DNA from 3 places in the Shewanella sp. SM71 genome. Region 3 is predicted to be linked to each of the others. Evidence: predicted binding sites of a transcription regulator. Region 3 holds the regulator's gene; each other region holds the start of a gene.

Region 1 (7,983 bases), on a different contig from region 3:
ACAAAATGGCAATCGACTGGAAAGTCGCGCTGCCTTTACACCCTGAATATCGCACCTTACCTATGGTGTGGTATGTGCCGCCACTATCGCCAATCCAAACGGCAGTAGAAGCAGGTCATGTCGGCATGAACGGTGAAATCCCCGATCTGAAATCATTGCGTATACCGCTACGTTACCTTGCAAACCTGTTAACTGCTGGCGATGAAAAACCAGTTGAGCGTGCACTTGAGCGCATGATCGCGATGCGTGCCTATAAACGCTCACAACAGGTCGACAAAGTTGAAGACTTAGAGGTGCTAAAGCAAGTTGGCCTCACCGCAGTCGAAGTCGAAGAAATGTATCGCTACATGGCCATTGCTAACTACGAAGACAGATTCGTAGTGCCAACGAGCCATAAAGCCTACGCAGAAAATGCCTACGACATGAAAAGCAGTTGCGGCTTTAGTTTTGGAAATGGCTGTGGCGATGGTAACAACGGCGTCAACTTATTTGGCAGCAAAGCGACCGGTGTACGCCAAGTCATTCCTGTCACATTGGAGAAGTAAACATGAAAGTACTGAGTGTTATTTCAATACTACTCGATTACCCGCACGCTGAACTACTCGACGCGCGGGCAGAGTTAGAGGCCATTGTCACGGGATCTGAACTTGATGCCGCGCATCAAGCCCTTGTACTGCAGTTTATCGCCGAGCGTTTTGCGATGGATACCATGGACTGGCAAGCCGAATATGACGGCTTATTCGAGCGAGGACGTTCTTTGTCCTTACTGTTATTTGAACACGTTCACGGTGAATCACGTGACCGCGGGCAAGCCATGGTCAACCTTTTAGATCAATATCACCAAGCAGGTCTAGATATTAGTGCTAAAGAGTTGCCAGATTATATCCCGCTATATCTTGAGTTTATGTCAACCCAAGGCAGCGAAAACGGCCGTTATGGATTAGAAGAAGTGGCGCCGATTTTAGCGCTACTGGCATGCAGACTTGAAAAGCACCAATCAAATTATGCCAACTTACTCCATGCACTATTGAGCTTAAGCAAGGTTGATGTCGATCTTAAGGATTTACGTGAACAAATCGTTGACGAACAACCCGACAACACCCCCAAAGAGCTCGATAAAGTGTGGGAAGAAGAAATGGTGAGCTTTATGGACAACGCGCAAACGGGCTGTAATAGCAGCAATAAACCCAGTGAAACGCAGCGTCGGGACCAACACATTCCACTCAATACCGAACTATTGCAGCCTAAAAGCAATAGCCAACGGTTGTAAGGAGAGCATTGATGAGCCATTTCTCAATATTTGCCTTTGGCATCTACCCCTATATCGCTATGGCGGTGATGTTTATCGGCAGCTGGATCCGCTATGACCGTGAACAATACACGTGGAAAGCGAGCTCCAGCCAAATGCTGGAAAAACGCCAACTGCATATTGGTAGCGTATTGTTTCACGTTGGGGTGATCGGGATTTTCTTCGGTCATTTTGTGGGATTACTCACACCATTAGCCGTTTGGCACGCGCTGGGCGTGACTGCCGAGTTTAAACAGTTACTTGCTATGGGTGCGGGTGGATTATTTGGGGTAATTTGCTTTGCGGGATTAACCATTTTGATCCGTCGTCGCCTAACAAACCCTCGCGTTCGTGCCACTAGCAAAAAGATGGATATCATCATCCTCTTAATGCTCTATGGACAACTGATCCTCGGACTTATTTCTATTCCGGTATCAGGTGGACACTTAGATGGCGCTGAAATGCTTAAGTTAATGGCTTGGGCACAAAACATTATGACCTTTAATAGTGTTGCAGCCGTTGAAGCCATTAGCGATGTAAATATCGTCTTCAAATTGCACGTCATTCTAGGTATGACGCTGTTTGTAGTATTCCCATTCAGCCGCTTGGTTCACATGCTCAGTGCACCACTGCAGTATCTGACACGCGCACCACAAATAGTACGTCGTAAAGTCAGCCGTTAGTGCTAAATCCCCTTGATATTGGCCTATCAGGGGATCTTTGCTCGCCCGCATTTATTTTATAGAGAGCCATATTATGATCACAGTCAACCAAGCCAGCATTACCGAAGAGCAAGTTCTCAGTGAAATGCAGTATTTCCCGGCCCCAACCCAACGTAAAGCGATGTTAGAAGCCGCCCAGAGTTTAATCATTGGCGAATTGCTACTTCAACGTGCAAAAGCATTATCGCTATCTCGCCCTAATGATGAGATCTGTAATAAAGAGGATTATTTAGAGCAACTCATTGAATCTGAAGTACCTATTCCTCAAGCGACTCCCGAAGAGTGTTTACAGTATTTTGAACAAAACCCACATCGATTTACAACCTCGCCATTGGTTGAGGCTAACCATATCCTGATTGCCGCTGCGCCCGATGATTTAAAAGCCAGAGCAGAGGGTAAAATCATCGCCGAGCAACTGATTGAACAATTGCATCAAAAAGCCAATTTTGCCGCTTTAGCACAGGAGTTTTCTGCCTGCCCTTCAAAATCCGTAGGGGGAAATTTAGGTCAGCTCAGCCGTGGGCAAACCGTGCCGGAATTTGAACGACAGCTATTAACCGCCGAAATAGGCTTGCAACCCTACCCGATAGAAAGTCGTTATGGATTTCATATTGTCGATATCAAACACAAAATTGCCGGTAACCCTCTCCCATTTGAAGCGGTTAGCGACAGGATTAGCTTATACCTTAATGAAAAAGTGCGTCAAAAATCCATTGCTCAATATATCCAAGTGTTAATAGACGAAGCCCATATAGAAGGTTTTGATTTTGACACCAATAATGAGCCATTACTGCAGTAACCCATTAAAAAGCTAATGTTTTTTAACGTTACATTTTGCTAATTTGTCGGAGTTTTCAAATGAGTAGTCTACCGCTACACATTAAGAGTGGACAATACCGCGCATTGTGGCTTACCACCGCTGCTTTTACGCTCTGTTTCGCCGTTTGGACGATATTTTCAATTTTAGGGATAAAAATAAAAGCGGATTTAGCCTTAACCGATACGCAAATGGCGTTATTAATGGCGCTGCCCATTTTAAGCGGCTCGTTGAGCCGCATTGCCCTAGGTATGTTTACGGAGCGCTGGGGTGGGCGCCTTGTATTTAGTACGTTAATGTACATTGCTGCCATTGCGACCTATCTGCTCAGTCTTGCTGATAGTTACGATATGCTATTAGTTGCAGGTATTGGGCTGGGTTTAGCTGGCGGTGGCTTTATTGTCGGTGCGACCTATGTCGCATCTTGGTTTGAAACACAAAAACAAGGTACTGCACTCGGTATTTTTGGTGCGGGCAACGTGGGTGCTGCGCTAACAACCTTTGGCGCACCCTTTTTATTAAAGTACTTCAGTTGGCAAGAAACCGCTCAAATTTATGCTTTAATCATTGCGATTTCGGCAACCACATATTTGGTCTTTGCCAAAACAGAACCCCGCCGATTAACTAATTTCAAACCGCCCAAATTCAGTGAACAACTAAGCTTACTCAGCGACATTCGTATTTGGCGCTTCGCATTATATTATTTTTTCGTGTTTGGCGCCTTTGTGGCACTCGCCCTATGGCTACCCCACTACCTTATTGATGTTTATGGTGTGTCATTAGTCACCGCCGGTATTCTTACCTCGTTTTATATTATCCCAGGTTCTTTATTTCGTATTTTAGGCGGCTTTTGGTCCGACAAATACGGCGCCCGTCGCATCATGTATTGGACGTTAGGCATCAGTACCATTTGTACCTTTTTACTCAGTTATCCCCCAACCCACTACAGTGTAAAAGGGGTTGAACACGTTTTTGAATTTAACTTCCACCTATCCTTGCCCGTTTTTGTGCTGCTTATTTTTACCTTAGGTTTTTTCATGTCTTTAGGTAAAGCGGCGGTATTTAAGCATATACCGACTTATTTCCCGAATAATGTCGGCGTAGTGGGCGGCCTTGTGAGTATGGTCGGCGGTATTGGCGGCTTCTTATTACCCGTCACATTTGGGATGCTCAATGACGTTATTGGCATCTGGCAAAGCTGTTTTATGCTGTTGTTTGTTATTAGTTCTATCTCATTAATGTGGATGCATTATTCAATTCGCCGAGCCGAGAGAATGGAATGGGCCAGTGGTCAAACGGTAAAAAACTTACCCGAAATGACCACACCCGACGCCTTTGTACTTAACGATTGGCAACCTGAAAATAAACATTTTTGGGACACTAAAGGTAAAAAAATTGCCACGCGCAATTTATGGATCTCAATACCCAACCTCTTCCTTGCGTTTGCCGTATGGTCTATTTGGAGCATTATGGTGGTTAAAATGCCGACATTAGGCTTTAACTACAGCCCAAATGAATTGTTTTGGTTGGCGGCGCTACCCGCATTATCGGGTGCTACACTGCGAATTTTCTATGGCTTTATGATCCCCATCTTCGGTGGTCGCCGTTGGACAGCCTTATCAACCGCATCACTTTTAATCCCTTGTTTATGGATGGGTTTTGCACTGCAAAATATCGAAACCCCCTATCTCATCATGCTGATTTTAGCCTTACTCTGTGGTTTAGGTGGCGCTAACTTCTCATCGAGTATGGCAAACATCAGCTTTTTCTATCCTAGAGCTGAAAAAGGTACTGCACTAGGGCTTAATGCTGGGCTGGGTAACTTAGGCGTATCGGGCATGCAATTAATTGCCCCTTTAGTGATATCTGCCAGTGTGTTTGGCGGTTTAGAAGGAGAGCCTCTCACCCTCGTATTGCAAAACAGTGAAACACATTCGGTGTGGTTGCAAAACGCGGCGTTTATCTGGGTGCCATTTATCATTATTGGCTCCATTGCGGCGTGGTTTGGCATGAATGATATTACGGATGCTAAATCTTCATTTAAGGAGCAAGCCGTCGTCTTTAAACGTCATCATACTTGGCTAATGTGCTGGCTTTATTTAGGAACTTTTGGCAGCTTTATTGGTTTTGCTGCAGGTTTCCCATTGTTATCGGGTATGTTATTCCCAGATGTCGATCCCGTTAAGTTTGCCTTTATCGGTCCACTTGCAGGTGCATTAGCCAGGCCTATCGGCGGTAAATTAGCCGATAAATTTGGCGGCGCCCAAGTGACGCTATGGAATTTTTTCTTCATGGCGTTAGGCGTTGTCGGTGTGCTGTATTTCTTACCGCATGACGGTGCTGCGGGTAATTTTGGCGGCTTCTTCGGTATGTTTGTTTTGCTCTTTATCACCACAGGCATTGGTAATGGTTCAACGTTCCGTATGGTGCCAGTGATGTTTTTAACCCTTAGGCAAAAAGCATTAGGTAAAGGCATGGAAAAACAAGCCGAAATCGAAGGAAACCGAGAGTCCGCAGCAGTTTTAGGCTTTATTTCTGCCATTGCTGCCTATGGCGGATTTTTTATTCCCAAATCCTATGGCACCGCAATGAGCTTAACTGGAGCGGTAGATACCGCGCTCTATGGGTTTATCCTGTTTTACGCCAGTTGTGTGGTTATCACTTGGTGGTTCTACGCTAGACGTAACGCAGAGATCCCTTGCTAACTGTTAGCTAAACAATGGTAGGCATGCCGATTTAGGGTGCCTATCATCGACATTCACTTTTTTACAAAGGTGCCAACATGACAAAATTATCGACGAATAAACCCTTGGTTTATGCCTGCTCCGGCTGCTCAAATGTCGCACAATTAGCTAATGATGTGGCACTGACCCTTGATCGTTCAGGCGTGATGCAAATGTCATGTATCGCGGGCGTTGGAGGGAATATAAAATCGATTGTCAGACTGGCTAAATCTGGACGCCCCATATTGGCACTTGATGGTTGTAAGCTCAATTGCGTTAAAAATAGCTTAGCGCTACAGCAAATTGTACCCACCTGGCACATAGAGCTCACCCAATTGGGCTATAAAAAACAACAGCAAATTGATTGCGATCTGGCTGATAGTTACCGTTTGTTACAACATATCCATCAAAAAATTATTCATATTCCTCAATGTAAACTTAATTAGTCTAACCATTATTTACACTGCTGCTGTTTTATTTAAAATCTGGAACCTACTGTAAATAAGCTAAGTTTAATACAGCTTAAACAAGCACTTATTTACAGCCATTCACCCGTGTTATCTGCTTCACTCCCCCAAGATTAACCTCATCGCATTAATCCTCAATAGTTTGATCTTGATCAAACTATTATTTGCCTATCCCGATATTATAAAACACAATATATAGTTGATTAAAATAAAATGGACACAACATATGGTGGTTATTACATTTAATAGCTTTGCACCACAGATCTGTTTTCAAGAGGTTCCTGATGAGGTGTCGTTAGCATTTACCATCACAGGTTGCCCACTACGTTGCCAAGGATGTCATAGCCAAGATACTTGGGATCCAGAAACGGGTATTCAGTTAAATAATGATAATTTTCAACATTATTTAACACGTTATCAGGGACTGGTGAGTTGTGTTTTATTTTTTGGTGGCGAATGGAACCCCGCTGCATTACTCGACAAGTTATCACTGGCAAAAAAACACGGTCTTAAAACCTGTCTCTACACTGGAAAAACCAAGGTATCACAGCATCTAATTGCACAGTTGGATTACCTCAAAACGGGGGCTTGGCGACCAAATCAAGGAGGATTAGAAAAGGAAAAAACTAATCAACGCTTTATTGAACTCGCAACGGGAAACCTACTCAACTTTAAATTTAGGGAACATCACCATGCCATCTCTTAACCCACAGCAATTACAAAAAAAATTAGCTTTTATTAAGCAATATCAACAATCCAATAATGCCGCTGATGCTTCGCATTTAGATGCGAATGCAAATGTGACTCATAAGAACATTGCCACCTTAGAAACCGAGTTAATGAAAGATTATTTTATTGATATTAATCGTGAATTAGTAAAACAAAAAATAACTGAATTATATGGTGTAGATTTAGCGAAAGAATACGAGAGACAAATAACAGAACATGAAATTTACGTTCATGATGAAACCAGTTTAAAACCCTATTGTGCTTCTATTTCAATGTACCCATTTTTACTCAGCGGATTAACTCAATTAGGCGGCGAATCACAAGCGCCAAAACACTTAGAGTCTTTTTGTGGCAGCTTTGTTAATTTAGTATTTGCTATCAGCGCGCAATTTGCTGGCGCAATTGCGACTGTCGAATTTTTAATGTATTTCGATTATTTTGCCCGTAAAGATTTTGGAGATGATTATCTCACCGAGCATAAACACGCAATAGAGAACCACCTGCAACACGTTGTGTATGCGTTAAATCAACCTGCAGCAGCAAGAGGATACCAAAGTGTATTTTGGAATATCTCTCTTTATGATCAATATTATTTTGAAGCCATGTTTGGGCAATTTGTATTTCCTGACTTTACCCCGCCAGATTGGCACTCTTTAAAACAGTTACAAGTTTTTTTCTTAGATTGGTTTAATCAAGAACGGAATAAAGCCATTTTAACCTTTCCAGTGATCACCGCGGCGATGTTAACCGTTGATGATAAAGTTAAAGATACGGAGTTTGCCCATGTTTGTGCCAAAAATATGAGCGAAGGCGGTGCATTTTTTATTTATCAATCCAAAAATGCTGACTCTTTAGCCTCATGCTGTCGTTTACGGAATGAAATAAGCGATCACACCTTCTCCTACAGCTTAGGTGCTGGCGGCGTCGCCACGGGTTCAATTAATGTTATCACTATTAATATGAATCGATTAATCCAAGATAAACGCGATCTTAAAATCGAGGTTGAAAAGGTTCATCAATATCAGATTGCCTATCGTAAGCTAATGGAAGAACAATTAGCCAATGGCATGCTGCCAGTCTATACCGCGGGGTTTATCTCTCTGGATAAACAATTTATGACGATTGGTATTAATGGCATGGTAGAAGCTGCTGAATCTTTAGGCTTAATAGCTGACACTAATAATGATTACCAAACCTTTGTCGACCAACAATTACAGATTATTTATAAGGTTAACCG
Region 2 (7,983 bases), on a different contig from region 3:
GCCTTGATTGGCGCCGGCGGTATAGGGTTCGATATGGCGCACTTTTTGTGTGAGCGCCAGTCGAGCACCTTGAACCCCGATAAATGGCTACAACAGTGGGGCATAGATAAAACTTACCAGCATGCGGGCGGCCTAACTGAACCTCATTCCGACAATACTGATCATCGTAAGGTGTTTTTACTGCAACGTAAAACGTCGAAGATGGGCAAAGGCTTAGGCAAAACAACAGGCTGGATCCACCGTCTTGTGCTTAAGCAACATGATGTGAAGATGAAAACGGGCGTGAGTTACGACAAGTTTGATGATGCAGGACTGCATATTCGCGTGGGTGAAACCGCTGAAGTGCTGGCCGTCGATAATGTCGTTTTGTGTGCTGGACAAGAATCGAATCGCACGTTAGTGGATGAGATGAAAGCAACGGGCCTGCCTGTGCATCTGATTGGTGGCGTAGATGTCGCGGCAGAGCTTGACGCTAAGCGTGCAATCCGCCAAGGCGCTGAACTGGCAATGCGTTTATAGAAAGTCGATAAGCCTTACGTTTTAAGCGTTAAGTATTCAATTTTAGATCCTGAAAGCCTGAACCTGTGTTCAGGCTTTTTTGTTTTAGTTTTTTTGTGTGAATGCATTGAAAATAGAGAGAAGGGAAAATAGTGGGTTTTAAAACGTTTGGTATCTAATGGCGCGGATTGAATAAGGCTGTATTGAAAGGGGTTGTTTGTCTTAAAGTTACTTTTTGTTTTAAAGCGATTTTGGGTTTTAACGCCACATCTTGTTTAAAGCAGCTTATTGAACAATCGAGTTTTGCCGTTATGAGTCTTCAAACACTGCCTGTTTCTGCGTGCGTGTGTCACTTGCTACATTTTGTGTTTGCTTTGGCTTAGCCAAACTGGCTTTATACTGATGAGATTGACACGCATAGGTGACCACAGCTGCACCTTCAGGTGATAGATCCAGCTCTAAATCTTCGGTAGGCACACAGCAGCAGGGCAAACATTCATCATGTTTGAGTTCGGCTAAGGGTTCGTTTAAGTAGCTGACTTTTCCGCTGATGACGCGTGTTTTGCAGGCGCCGCAGAAACCGTTGCGACATTCTGAGAAGATTTTAACTTTTTTAGCTTCGAGCGCTTGCAGCAAAGTGCCTTGTTGCTCGGTAAAGAGCAACACAGGTTGACCTTGAAGGCGCACGATTGGCGCCTTCGCAAACAGGTTTTGTGGCCGTTTTTTTGATGTCACTGTTTTAATGCCATTTTGTAACGTCACTTTTAAGTGTCTTATAGATCGAAGTCGAGGAACTCATCACCATCAACTGCGGAGTCAATTTGGCCGACAAGGTATGAAGAGACTTCAACTTCCTGTGGTGCAACTTGCACTGCATCGCTTTCTAACCAGTTTTTCATCCAAGGTAATGGATTGGTTATTTCTGGGTATGGTTGTGGTAGATTCACCGACTTCATGCGTTGATTAGTAATAAACTCAACGTATTGGCACAGGATCTGTTCATTCAAACCTATCATAGAGCCGTCTTTGAACAGGTATTTGGCCCATTCTTTTTCTTGCTCTGCGGCTTTGAAGAATAAATCGAAAGCTTCCTGTTGGCATTCTGCAGCAATTTCACCCATTTCTGGATCGTCTTTACCGCCTTGCATGATGCTTAAAATATGCTGAGTGCTGTTTAAGTGTAAGGCTTCATCACGGGCGATTAAGCGAATAATTTTCGCGTTACCTTCCATGAGCTTACGTTCAGCAAAGGCAAATGAGCAGGCGAAGCTAACATAGAAACGAATGGCTTCTAGGGCGTTGACTGACATCATGCACAGGTACAAGGCTTTTTTCAGGGTGCGGGTGTTTACTATGACTTCTTTGCCATCGATGACATGGGTTCCTGCACCGAGTAAATGGAATATCTGAGTTAGTTGGATCAAATGATCGTAATAAGCGGCGATATCGGTCGCACGGCTTAAGATTTCTTTGTTCACGACGATATCGTCGAAGATCACTGAAGGATCGTTAACAATATTGCGAATGATGTGGGTGTATGAGCGCGAGTGAATCGTCTCAGAGAAAGACCAAGTCTCAATCCAGGTTTCTAATTCAGGCAGTGACACCAGCGGCAAAAAGGCCACATTGGGCGAGCGGCCTTGAATCGAGTCGAGTAGGGTTTGGTATTTCAGGTTCGAAATAAAGATGTGTTTTTCATGATCAGGCAATGCACCGTAGTCAATCTTATCGCGACTGACGTCTACTTCTTCCGGGCGCCAAAAGAAAGATAACTGCTTTTCTATCAGTTTTTCGAACACTTCATATTTTTGTTGATCGTAACGAGCCACGTTGACCGATTGACCAAAAAACATAGGTTCACGGGTGGCATCGTTGGGTGTTTGACAGAAGGTAGAGTAGGCCATGGTGCTATTTTTCCAATGGATAGGGATCCACTAAATAGGGATCCCTATAAAACCGTTAACGTTAAAGTTAAAGTTAAAGACTAGATTTTACATGCGCCGCCGGCGCAACCGTCATCTTCTTTCTCTAAATTGGTGATGTCATCGTGTGAATCCGACGCACCATCGCGAGTGTTATGGTAGTAAAGCGTTTTAACACCTAACTTGTAAGCATTGAGTAAATCTTTCAGCAGGGTTTGCATGGGTACTTTACGGCCTTCAAAACGTGAAGGATCGTAGTTAGTGTTAGCTGAAATCGCTTGGTCAACGAATTTCTGCATAATACCCACTAGCTGTAAGTAACCGTCGTTGCTTGGCATTTTCCACAGCAATTCATAGCTATCTTTCAGTGTATCGAAATCTGGTACCACTTGTTTTAGCTGACCGTCTTTGCTCGATTTCACGCTGATAAGGCCACGTGGTGGCTCAATACCATTGGTCGCATTGGAGATTTGCGACGAGGTTTCTGATGGCATTAATGCCGACAGCGTTGAGTTACGCAGGCCATATTGCTTGATATCGCTACGCAGTGATTCCCAGTCTAAGTGCAATGGTTCGGTACAAATTTTATCCAAGTCACGTTTGTAGGTATCGATTGGCAAAATACCTTGAGAGTAAGTGGTCTCGTGGAATAACGGACACGCACCTTGCTCTTTGGCTAAGTTCATTGAGGCTTTCAGTAAATAGTACTGAATCGCTTCGAAGGTTCTGTGGGTTAAAGCGTTCGCGCTACCATCAGAATACTTCATGCCGTTTTTCGCTAAATAGTTAGCGAAGTTAATCACGCCTATGCCTAAAGTACGGCGATTCATCGAGGCGATTTGCGCGGCTTTGATAGGGTAATCTTGATAATCCAATAGATTATCCAGTGCGCGTACGGCGAGGTCGGCTAATGGCTCAATATCAGATAACTCTTTGATAGAACCTAAGTTAAGTGCTGACAGCGTACAAAGCGCGATTTCACCTTCAGGATCATCGATGTTGTTCAATGGTTTAGTCGGCAGGGCGATTTCAAGACACAGGTTAGACTGTCTGATCGGCGCGACTTTTGAATCGAACGGGCTGTGAGTGTTGCAGTGATCCACGTTCTGAATGTAGATACGGCCCGTTGAGGCGCGCTCTTGCATCATCAGTGAAAACAGCTCAACGGCTTTTATCGTTTTCTTACGAATGCTGCTGTCTTGCTCATATTGCAGATATAAACGCTCAAACTCATTTTGATCTTCAAAGAAAGCATCGTACAAGCCAGGCACGTCAGATGGGCTAAATAAACTGATGTTTTCGCCTTTGATCAGACGTTGATACATGACTTTGTTCAGCTGCACACCGTAGTCTAAATGACGGATACGGTTGTCTTCGACGCCGCGGTTATTTTTCAATACCAGCAGAGATTCGACTTCTAAGTGCCAAATAGGGTAGAACAGGGTCGCAGCACCGCCACGCACGCCGCCTTGAGAACACGACTTCACTGCGGTTTGGAAATACTTATAGAAAGGTAAACAACCTGTGTGGAAGGCTTCACCACCACGGATTGGGCTACCTAAGGCACGAATACGACCGGCGTTAATACCGATACCCGCACGTTGGCTGACGTATTTCACGATAGACGAAGCGGTCGCGTTGATAGAATCTAAGCTGTCACCACATTCGATCAGTACGCAAGAGCTAAACTGACGCGTTGGGGTGCGCACACCGGCCATAATTGGCGTTGGCAGCGACAGTTTAAAAGTTGATACCGCGTCATAGAAATCTTTAACGTATTTCAGGCGCGTCTCTTTTGGATAACGGGCAAACAAGCAAGCCGCGACCAAAATGTAAAGGAACTGCGCGCTCTCATAGATTTCGTGGGTCACACGGTTTTGAACTAAATATTTGCCTTCAAGCTGTTTTACCGCAGCGTAGGAAAAATCCATATCGCGCCAATGGTCGATATAGGTATCCATCACATCCAGCTCTTCGCGGGTGTAATCTCTTAAAATGTGTTGATCGTATTTACCTAGCTCAACCAACTTAGTCACGTGAGCATACAATGCGGGCGGCTCAAACTGACCGAAGGCCTTCTTACGCAAATGAAACACTGCTAAACGGGCAGCGAGGAACTGATAGTCCGGTGATTCTGGAGAAATTAAATCCGCCGCAGCCTTGATAATGGTTTCATGGATAGCTTCGGTTGGGATGCCATCGAAAAACTGTAGGTGCGAACGAAGTTCAACTTCCGAAACAGAAACGTTTTTTAATCCCTTGGCTGCCCAAGTAATTACGCGGTGTATTTTTTCGAGATCGATATTCTCACGATCGCCACAGCGTTTTGTGACTGTCATAGTGCTATTCATTTGGAGATAGGCCTTGGTTCTTATATGTATTTAGGTGAGCAAAATCACCGTACGTATCCTTGTAAAACAATCAATAATCGTCCCTTAAATACAGCTGACTGGTTACAAACGAGTCAATTAAGCGGCGAGCTTCTAGTGTGTCTGATTGTTACCTATACACAAGATATGGTGTTTTAAATTATATGGGATACAAGATAGTGAGGTTTGCCCCTATTTGCAAGTCTGAATTCAGGGGACATCTTGTGGATAACGTGAGGATAAAATTTTGCGTTAGTAACGACTAACCTTGAAGCTCAATTTCAGGTTAGCGTGTCACACTCATGGGGGATTTTTAGGCGATCTTTTCTTTAGATCGCGATCGCTCACGAGTGCCGATCTTTTATCCGCCTGACTTTTTCCGTGGGTCATAAATAGTATGCTGACACACTGATGTTCGTCAGTGAAGTTACGTATTGGATGCCTTATTCGTGAGCATTGTAGGCGCTGTTTTTGGTTGATGTTGTTAAGTCAATGCTTCGATTAGTGCTTGATGTAGCTCAGTTGGGTTCGCAAAATGCGCGTGCGCAGGCCATTGCAACGGCTTATCGTTCACGCCCAGATAACCCCATAGGGCCACGCCGCCTAACATGCCAGCAGCCTTGGCCGCGAGCAAATCTCGCTCGGCATCCCCAAGATACAAAATGTGTTCTGGAGCACAGTTCAGCTGTTGTCCGCCTAACAGCATAGGTGCAGTGTGGGGTTTTGGGTGTTTTGTAGAATCGCCACTAATGATAACGGGCATACGCAAGTGTAAATTCAGTTTTCGCAATAAGGGACGGGTAAAGCGCGCAGGCTTGTTGGTGATCACCCCAAACGGCAGCTGAGTTAACTCGAGCCAGTCGAGTAATGCCGCTATGCCTGTGAATAGCGCACAGTGATCGCCATTTATACGCTGATAGTGGGCGAGCAGCCCTTGCTGTACTTGAGACCGAAGATCTTCTGCCGCATCAGGGATCGCGGCATCGACTAAGGCAAAACTGCCGTGGGATGCGGCGTAGCGCATGGCCGCTAACGGCTGCGCGGCGATGCCGACGTCTTGAAGACTTAAATTGAGGGCATGCACCAGATCCGGCGCGGTATCGGCTAAGGTGCCGTCGAGATCGAACAGTACGCCTTTGATCTGTGCCAGACTCATATTAATCAACCTTACGCGTTGCTATCATGTAATTCACATCAACCTTAGGCGTGTACTTAAAAATGCCCGTCAATGGGTTGTAGCTTACCCCTAAGGCATCGGTACAGATAAGATCGGTATTATCTACTAGCTCAATCAGCTCCGAAGGCTTAATGAATTTTTTATGCTCGTGGGTGCCAACTGGCAGCATTTTTAGCAAATATTCCGCGCCTAAAATGGTGTGCACGTAGGATTTAATGTTGCGGTTGATGGTGGAGAAAAACACATGACCACCGGGTTTGACCATGTCACAGCATGCTTTAATCACAGATTGTGGATCGGGTACATGTTCGAGCATTTCCATGCAGGTCACCACATCGTAATAGGCTTGATGATCTTGGCTGTGGGCCTCGGCAGTATTTTTTACATAATTAATGCTCACGCCCGTTTCGAGGGCATGTAGGCGGGCGACTTCTAAGGGCTCATCACCCATATCTAAGCCATCAACCTCGGCGCCGATGCGGGCCATGCTTTCAGACAAAATGCCGCCACCACAGCCGACATCGAGCACTTTCTTGCCGAAAATACCGCCAGCGGTTTGATCGATATAGTTTAAGCGCAGCGGGTTTAATAGATGCAGCGGCTTAAATTCGCCGTTGAGATCCCACCAAGTTTCGGCCATACGTTCAAACTTTGCGATTTCCTGTGGGTCTACATTGGTATTCTGATGCATGCTATTACCTGAAGAAGCTGTATTGTGCGGCTATTATAACGACTATGTTTGATAAACAAAGTGCTCGACTGAGCTAAGCCCTTGTGGTTGAGTGAATTTTCAGCAGTTATCTGCTTTTATGTTAATTGTTGTGCTCCGTATCGACCTTTTACTTTATCCCTTTGACGATTTTTCCTCATCGTAAGCCGTGAATTTCAACGCTTGTTTATCGCACAAACGACCAAATTGACAGTGTTTTCATCTATTAAGCCACCAGACTCTCAATTCGATAATGATAGGTCTGGCGACATTAAATAACTGTGTTAGAATGCCAAATCACGTTTTTGGGCTAGGCAATGATACGGATTATACGTTGTCGGCTATTTTTCAGGGGAACGAGCAGTTTATGACTGATCTGGCATCATCTATTTCGCCAATTAATATCGAAGACGAACTAAAGAATTCGTACCTTGATTACGCCATGAGCGTTATCGTGGGACGTGCATTACCAGACGTGCGCGACGGCTTAAAGCCGGTTCATCGCCGCGTTCTGTTTGCCATGAGTGAATTGAAGAACGATTGGAACAAGCCTTACAAAAAATCTGCCCGTGTGGTTGGTGACGTCATCGGTAAATATCACCCCCATGGTGATTCTGCTGTTTATGACACTATCGTCCGTATGGCCCAGCCATTCTCACTGCGTTACACCTTAGTAGACGGCCAAGGTAACTTCGGTTCGGTCGACGGTGACTCAGCGGCGGCAATGCGTTATACCGAAATCCGTATGGATAAGTTAGCGCACCAATTACTGGCCGATCTTGAAAAAGAGACAGTGGATTTCGTCCCTAACTACGACGGCACAGAACAGATCCCAGCAGTATTACCTACACGCGTACCTAACCTGTTAATTAACGGTTCATCGGGTATTGCCGTGGGTATGGCAACCAACATCCCACCACACAACCTAACGGAAGTAGTGAAAGGCTGTTTGGCATTGATTGAAGAACCTTCACTGTCGATTGAACAGTTGATGGAATACATTCCTGGTCCGGATTTCCCCACTGCAGCGATTATCAATGGCCGTAAAGGCATTATTGATGCCTATAAAACTGGCCGTGGCCGCGCGATCATGCGTGCTCTGGCAGATGTGGAAACCGAAGATAATGGCCGTGAGCGCATTATCGTCACTGAAATCCCGTATCAGGTGAACAAAGCCCGTTTAATCGAGAAGATTGCCGAGCTGGTTAAAGATAAAAAGCTTGAAGGGATCAGCGGTCTACGCGACGAGTCTGATAAAGACGGTATGCGTATCGTTATCGAAATTAAGCGCGGTGAAGTGGGCGAGGT
Region 3 (7,983 bases):
TCCCCCGCGGTATGCGGCACTATGGTCAAGCGGAATCGACTGCCGTCCACTTCGTTAACCGTCAGACTCACACCATCAATGGTGATGGAACCTTTATGGGCAATGTAACGCCCAAGCTCTACGGGTGCGGCTAACCAAAACTCGATAGCTTGACCACGCACTAGGCGTTGCTCAACCATAGCAATACCGTCTACATGGCCGCTGACCATGTGTCCGCCTAGGCGTGTGGTTGGGGTGACGGCTTTTTCAAGATTAACCTTAGTGCCCACTTTGTAGTGAGCAAAGCCAGTTAGACTCACAGTTTCGGCTGATACATCAGCCACATAGCCGTCGGCTAATTGCTGCACAACCGTTAAACACACACCGTTGGTGGCAATACTGTCGCCTAAACGCACATCGTTTAAATCCAGTTTGCCGCTCGCCACGGTAAGACGAATATCATCGCCTTTACGCTCCAGTTTGCGCAGGGTGCCAACGGCTTCAATAATCCCAGTAAACATGGTTAACTCACTTAATTAAATAAAGAAGTAATAAGGCATAAGACTCAAGGTTAAACGGTTATCTTGCTCCAATTCGATTTAGATAAAGAGGTATCAAGCATAACGCTCAAAGTTAAACGGGTATCTGGCCCTAATTTGCGCTCATCTACCAAAATTAGTGCAGGAATGTGTGCCATGGTTTGATAATCGGGCAATTGCAGCAGATTACGCCCATACCCACCGAGGATTTTCATCGCTTGGTACAGCACTAACTCATCGGCAAGCCCCTGCGCTAAAAATGCGCCCGCTAAGGTTGCACCCGCTTCCACCAGCACGTGATTACAGCTTTGGCCTAAATAGCTTAATAGTTCAGGCAATGAGACGCGACCTGCAATTGCAGGTAACACGAGGCAACTCACATGGGAGGGCAATTGTGCTTGAAACTCTGCGGAATAAGCCACGGTCGAGACCAAGAGTATGGGCGATACGATAGCCAAGCAGGCGGCCGATAACGGCAAACGGGCGCGACTGTCGAGTATCACTCTTAATGGCTGCAGTAATTGCGCCTCGGTTACACTGTCTTTTAAGCTGCCAAGTTCCTGATAACGCACATTGAGTGAGGGATCGTCCGCCAGTATGGTTTCAATTCCCGTGACCAGTGCACAAGAACGTAAACGTAATCGCTGCACGTCGCGACGAGATTCTGGACCGGTTATCCATTTAGACACACCGTTAGACAGCGCGGTTTTACCATCGAGACTCGCAGCCAATTTTACTGTAACTCTGGGTAAACCCGATTCCATCCGCTTCATAAAGCCTAAATTCAAGGCATAGGCTTCATCGCGATGTAATCCCACATCCACTTCAATACCGGCGTCACGCAGCATTTGAATGCCACGACCACCTACTTGCGGATTAGGATCTTCCACCGCGACCACCACACGTTTAACGCCAATATTGATCAGCGCCAAGGCGCAGGGCGGCGTGCGGCCATAATGGCTGCAGGGCTCTAAAGTGACATAGGCCGTTGCGCCGCGGGCGCGTTCGCCAGCCATACGTAGCGCATGCACTTCGGCGTGGGGTTCACCCGCTTTTTGATGATAACCTTCACCGATGATTTGATTATCTTTAACGATAACGCAGCCCACACAGGGATTGGGTCTTGTGGTGTAAAAGCCTTTGCGCGCCAATTGAATCGCGCGGCTCATCATTTGGGTATCGAGTACGGACCAACTTATGTTCAAGCTCATGTTCAACCCTGTTGTTAAAGGTTTCGGCTTTCACCAGTCTTACAAACCTGTCTTTTAAATTTGTGCTTTCACGCCAATCGCTCGTACACGTCTGCCTTGTCGGCGACAAAACTCAATGACTACTTTTGCAGCTTGGCGATGGCTTCGCCAAATTCAGACACGTCTTCAAAGGCGCGGTACACAGAAGCGAAACGAATGTAGGCGACTTTATCTAGGCTCATCAATTGCTCCATCATTAAGTTACCCACCATTTCTGACGGCACTTCCCGCTCGCCAGTGGCGCGCAGAGTAGACTTGATTTTGCTGAGTGCTTGCTCTATTTCATCCATAGATACGGGGCGTTTTTCAACGGCGCGCAACATGCCACCTTGGAGTTTTTCTTCATCAAAGGGTTGGCGTGAACCATCGCGCTTAATCACCCTAGGCATAACTAATTCGGCGCCTTCGAAGGTGGTAAATCTTTCATGACATTCGGTGCATTCTCGGCGACGGCGCACTTGGTGGCCTTCTGCCACTAATCGGGAATCGATGACTTTAGTATCTGTCGCGCTACAAAATGGACAATGCATTGAGCCTCCTGCCAGTGAATGGTGGTAAAGCGTTAATGGCTTTACCTGTTAAATCTCAGTCAAACGCAATGGATTTAAACCTAAGATTTTACCAATAAAAATGGCCGCGAGATGCGGCCATGAGATTTTATCCTATTTATGGGCTGAGGTTAACTACCTGAGCTTAACAACCTAATGTTAAGTGCCTGATGCTAAGTACCTGATGCTAAATACCTGATGTTAAGTGCCTGATGCTAAATACCTGATGTGATAAGTATCAAGTCTGTCGGCGGTCAATCTCGGCCCTTCATCTACTAAGCGTAGATGCATAGGCAAATTAGCCGTAAACAGGGAAACGTGCGCAAAGTGCCAATACTTGGCCTTTAACACGCTCAATCACAGCAGGATTGCTTGCATCATCAAGGATGTCACAAATCCAGCCCGTCAGCTCTTTCGATTCCGCTTCTTTAAAGCCACGGCGCGTAATAGCTGGCGTACCGATACGCACACCAGAGGTCACAAAGGGTGAACGTGGGTCGTTTGGCACTGAATTTTTGTTCACGGTAATGTTAGCGCTACCTAAGGCGGCATCGGCTTCTTTACCCGTTAAGTCACGACCAATCAGGTCAACTAGCATTAAGTGGTTGCTGGTTCCGCCAGAGACGATTTTGTAACCGCGCTCAAGGAACACTTCAACCATAGCTTTAGCGTTGTTAACCACTTGCTGTTGGTAAACTTTAAATTCTGGCTCTAGGGCTTCTTTGAACGCCACCGCTTTACCTGCGATAACGTGCATCAATGGGCCACCTTGACCGCCTGGGAATACCGCAGAGTTCAACTTTTTGTACAAGTCTTCATCGTCAGCAGCAGATAAGATCACGCCACCACGAGGACCCGCTAAGGTTTTGTGGGTCGTAGATGTCACAACGTGCGCGTGTGGTACTGGGTTTGGATAAACGCCCGCAGCAATAAGACCGGCAACGTGCGCCATATCAACAAATAGGTAAGCACCTATTTTATCTGCGATTTCACGCATTTTTGCCCAGTCAACGATACCTGAATAGGCAGAGAAACCGCCGATCATCATCTTAGGCTTGTGTTCTATGGCAATACGTTCCATCTCTTCGTAGTCAATTTTGCCAGACTCGTCGATACCGTAAGGAATGATGTTGTACAGTTTGCCAGAGAAGTTAACGGGTGAACCGTGGGTCAAGTGACCACCATGAGCTAAGTTCATGCCCAGTACGGTATCGCCAGGTTTTAACAATGCCATGTAAACCGCGCTGTTTGCCTGTGAACCTGAATGAGGTTGTACGTTAGCGTAAGTTGCGCCAAACAGTTGTTTAGCACGTTCAATCGCTAAGGTTTCAACTACGTCCACATACTCACAACCACCGTAGTAACGCTTGCCTGGATAGCCTTCAGCGTACTTATTGGTTAACTGTGAACCTTGCGCTTCCATCACGCGTGGACTGGTGTAGTTTTCAGAAGCAATCAGCTCAATATGCTCTTCTTGACGCAGAGTTTCATTCTGAATTGCGTTAAACAGTTCCGGATCATAATCTGCGATATTCATATCTTTTTTCAGCATTGCTTACTCCAGCTGCCAATTCTTATAGGTAGGGTTGCGCGGTATTCTACTCGGAACGCGGTCACAATCCCAGTATTTGAAACATGAAATTCCTGCAGATAGTGCTTGAACTTGGCTCATTGTCGAGTTGAGTTCGGCGCGCAATCGAGTAGAATTAGCCGCATCATTAGTCACTTAAGATAGAGAAAAATGGCTCAGTTTGTTTACAGCATGCTGCGGGTGGGTAAAATTGTTCCGCCTAAGAAGCAGATCCTTAAAGATATTTCTTTAAGCTTTTTCCCCGGCGCCAAAATTGGCGTACTCGGCCTCAACGGTTCAGGTAAGTCGACACTACTGCGTATTATGGCGGGTATCGACACCGAAATTGAAGGTGAAGCGCGCCCAATGCCGGGATTGAAAATCGGTTACCTGCCGCAGGAACCTAAACTCGATCCGAATCAAACCGTGCGTGAAGCGATTGAAGAAGCGGTAGCAGAGGCAAAAAATGCCCTGACTCGCCTCGATGCCGTTTATGCCGCCTACGCCGAGCCGGATGCCGATTTCGACGCCCTTGCAAAAGAGCAAGGCGAACTCGAAGCCATTATCCAAGCCCAAGATGCCCATAACTTAGAGTACGTCCTTGAGCGCGCCGCCAACGCCCTGCGTCTGCCAGATTGGGATGAGAAAATCGAAGTATTATCCGGTGGTGAACGTCGCCGCGTGGCGATTTGTCGCTTGCTGCTTGAAAAACCAGAAATGCTGTTACTGGACGAACCGACCAACCACTTGGATGCTGAATCTGTGGCGTGGCTTGAGCACTTCCTGCAGGAATATGCTGGTACTGTGGTCGCGATTACCCATGACCGTTACTTCCTCGACAATGCTGCTGGCTGGATTTTAGAACTCGACCGCGGTGAAGGTATTCCGTGGGAAGGTAACTATTCTTCATGGCTTGAGCAGAAAGATGCCCGTCTGAAGCAAGAATCGGCTACCGAAAGCGCTCGCCAAAAGACCATTGCCAAAGAATTGGAATGGGTACGTCAAGGCGCGAAAGGCCGCCAGTCTAAAGGCAAAGCCCGTATGGCACGCTTTGAAGAACTGAACACTAACGATTACCAAAAACGTAACGAAACCAACGAGCTGTTTATTCCGCCCGGACCACGTTTAGGTGACAAGGTTATTGAAGTGAATAACCTGACCAAATCTTACGGTGACCGCGTATTGATCGACAACCTGTCGTTCTCTGTGCCTAAGGGCGCGATCGTCGGCATTATCGGTGCCAACGGCGCGGGTAAATCGACCCTGTTCCGCATGTTATCCGGCGCTGAAAAGCCAGACAGCGGCAGCATTGAGCTGGGTGATACAGTGCAACTGGCCTCGGTTGAGCAGTTCCGCGATTCGATGAATGATAAGAACACCATTTGGGAAGAAATCTCCGGTGGTCAAGACATCATGCGTATCAACAACATGGAAATCCCGAGCCGTGCCTATGTAGGCCGCTTCAATTTCCGTGGTGGCGATCAGCAAAAAGTCATCGGTACTTTATCTGGTGGTGAACGTAACCGCGTGCATTTAGCCAAACTGCTGCAAGCGGGCGGTAACGTATTACTCCTCGACGAACCCACCAACGATTTAGACGTTGAAACCCTGCGCGCACTGGAAGAAGCGATTCTGGAATTCCCCGGTTGCGCTATGGTGATTTCGCATGACCGTTGGTTCCTCGACCGTATCGCGACCCACATTCTGGATTACCGTGACGAAGGCCAAGTGAACTTCTACGAAGGTAACTACACAGAATACTCGGCATGGTTGAAAAACACCTATGGCGCCGATGTGGTTGAGCCACACCGCTTGAAATACAAGCGCATGATAAAGTAAATCTAGAATCTAGAATCTAGAATCTAGAATCTAGTCAAGCATGTATCTGAGGAGTTTAACTCGAAAGGGTTAAGCTCCTTTTTTATGGCATCCCGTTACGCTATAAGTGCCGCAAGCTTTGGCACTATTTCAAGCTAACACTATTTCAAGCTAACACTATTTCAAACTGGCACGATTTCAATTCAAGCTGGCAAAGTAGGCCACCAGCATGTCCATCATCACCCTAAGTGCAGGCTGCATGTGTTTGCGGGATTGATACACGCCATACACACCGAGGGACAGAGGTTTAAACTCAGTTAATAAAGGCACTAGCTGACCCGAATCTAAATAGGGTTTCGCCGCCCAAACGGGCTGCATGGCAATCCCCTCACCTGCCAGCGTGGCATTGAGCACCACCATTGAATCATTGGCGCTGAAATTCCCATTCACAGGCACATTAAAAGCTTGACCTTGGTTTGACTTAGGATCGGAGTTCTGCGTCTGGGCCTGTTTCGCAGCCACATCGCTTTGATAAAACCGCCACATCACATCGCCAAAATAGGAATAGGTTAAACAGTTATGCTGAGTTAAATCCTCGGGATGCAGCACGGCGGCGCGCGCGGCAAGATAACTCGGTGCAGCGCATACCACAGACTCACACTCCCCTAAGCGCCTAGCGATAAGATTGGGATCGAGTTCATTGGTGATACGAATCGCCAAATCAATTCGCTCGGCGACCAAGTCGACGGTTTGGCTGCTCACGTGGAAATTCACGCTCGCCTGCGGATAACTGGTTAAATATTGCTGTACCACGGGCGTTAAAATCTGATGTGCCAAAAACTGGGAGCAACTAATACGTAGTAATCCCCGCGGAATCGCCACAGCGGCGTGGCTTACCGCAGGCACTTCGTTAGCCAGTTCGAGCAGCCGATGGCAATAGTCCAGCACTTGCTCACCTGCGGGCGTTAAGCTGAGGCTACGCGTCGAACGATGCAGCAACCTAGCACCAGACCATTCTTCCATTTCGCTCAAGTAACGGGTCACCATAGAACGCGACATATCTAAGGCATTGGCGGCGCTGATCATGCTGCCGCGCTCAACAATAGTCACAAACACCTTAGCCGCTTCGAGTCTATCCATGATTTATCTCCACTCACATTCAATCATTCGAAGGCTCAATGACATACTCGCGTACCCACATAACTAATAGCTATATAGTTAATAGCTAATAACTAAGAGTGCAATAGTACACGCAGCCATTCGTCCGATTAATGCAACAAACATGGGCAGATACTCGCATTTATCTATTGATTATTGCAACCTATACTTAACTCACTTTTGCAGCAGCTGCAAATCAATGAATGCTAAATCGAACATTTTACTCTTTCACCCTGTGACTATAAGTGAGCCCCAAATGAACACATCGACCTATGCAATACGTAACACAGTTAACGCCACATTGAAGGCCTCGTCTAAAATAAGCCTAGCCGCCACCTTGTTGCTGGCAGGACTTAGCGCGGTCAATGCTGCGCCATTGCAAGTGAGCCATTTTAATCCGGGCGAAAACAGCATCTTTGCCGTGTCATCGAGCTTTATCAGCGGCGAACACGAAATGATGCTAGTCGATGCGCAATTTCAAAATAACGATGCCCAAACATTGGTCGACACCATCAAAGCCAGCGGTAAAAAGCTGACTCAGGTGTATATCAGCCATAGCGATCCTGATTTCTATTTCGGCTTAGCCGTGATTAAAAAGAATTTCCCCGATGCACAAATCGTCGCGACTCAAACCACTGTCGATGCTATTAAAGCCTCAATGGAAGGCAAACTCGCCTACTGGGGGCCGATTTTAAAAGATAATGCGCCAAGCGAATTAGTGTTACCTAAGGCGATTCACAGTGACACTTTTACTATCGACGGTGAGCAAGTGATTATCAAAGGTTTTAATGATAAACACCCTAAACACACTTTCCTGTGGGTACCATCGGCAAAAACCATTACAGGTGGCGTAGAAGTATTTGATAACACGCATGTTTGGATGGCTGACACTCAAACTGCCTCTGAGCGTCAGGAATGGTTAACCCATTTAGATGCAATGGAAAAACTGTTGCCGACTACCGTTATCCCAGGGCACTACTTAGGCGAAGCGCGATTTGATACCCGCGCCATTGGTTTTACCCGTGAATATGTGAAAGCCTTTGAAGTCGCAGCAAAAGCCTCGAAAGATTCAGCCGAATTAATCCAAAAGATGCTGGCGCTATACCCACAAATGCCAGCCG

Evidence for each region. Region 3 encodes NrdR, which represses ribonucleotide reductase genes. Its sites were predicted from a motif close to AAACACNANATNTNGTGTTT; they were not measured.
Region 1: nrdG (anaerobic ribonucleoside-triphosphate reductase activating protein) is a predicted target of NrdR. The motif match lies at 6,202-6,221, and genes of this name have one in related genera.
Region 2: nrdA (class 1a ribonucleoside-diphosphate reductase subunit alpha) is a predicted target of NrdR. The motif match lies at 4,926-4,945, and genes of this name have one in related genera.

Annotation. Positions count from the first base shown of each region.
Region 1 is NZ_JAKKRW010000009.1:110,621-118,603, reverse strand. It holds gene narH (nitrate reductase subunit beta) at 1-545, shown strand, start outside; gene narJ (nitrate reductase molybdenum cofactor assembly chaperone) at 548-1,270, shown strand; gene narI (respiratory nitrate reductase subunit gamma) at 1,282-1,971, shown strand; gene L5L97_RS10945 (peptidylprolyl isomerase) at 2,045-2,809, shown strand; gene L5L97_RS10940 (nitrate/nitrite transporter) at 2,869-5,532, shown strand; gene L5L97_RS10935 (putative zinc-binding protein) at 5,610-5,996, shown strand; gene nrdG (anaerobic ribonucleoside-triphosphate reductase activating protein) at 6,244-6,723, shown strand; gene nrdD (anaerobic ribonucleoside-triphosphate reductase) at 6,710-7,983, shown strand, end outside.
Region 2 is NZ_JAKKRW010000004.1:119,856-127,838, forward strand. It holds gene L5L97_RS05455 (NADPH-dependent 2,4-dienoyl-CoA reductase) at 1-519, shown strand, start outside; gene yfaE (class I ribonucleotide reductase maintenance protein YfaE) at 808-1,233, opposite strand; gene nrdB (class Ia ribonucleoside-diphosphate reductase subunit beta) at 1,272-2,402, opposite strand; gene nrdA (class 1a ribonucleoside-diphosphate reductase subunit alpha) at 2,483-4,771, opposite strand; gene L5L97_RS05475 (HAD family hydrolase) at 5,274-5,945, opposite strand; gene ubiG (bifunctional 2-polyprenyl-6-hydroxyphenol methylase/3-demethylubiquinol 3-O-methyltransferase UbiG) at 5,947-6,657, opposite strand; gene gyrA (DNA gyrase subunit A) at 7,043-7,983, shown strand, end outside.
Region 3 is NZ_JAKKRW010000003.1:43,601-51,583, reverse strand. It holds gene L5L97_RS03890 (riboflavin synthase) at 1-500, opposite strand, end outside; gene ribD (bifunctional diaminohydroxyphosphoribosylaminopyrimidine deaminase/5-amino-6-(5-phosphoribosylamino)uracil reductase RibD) at 551-1,729, opposite strand; gene nrdR (transcriptional regulator NrdR) at 1,849-2,298, opposite strand; gene glyA (serine hydroxymethyltransferase) at 2,615-3,868, opposite strand; gene ettA (energy-dependent translational throttle protein EttA) at 4,058-5,725, shown strand; gene L5L97_RS03865 (LysR family transcriptional regulator) at 5,903-6,844, opposite strand; gene L5L97_RS03860 (MBL fold metallo-hydrolase) at 7,119-7,983, shown strand, end outside.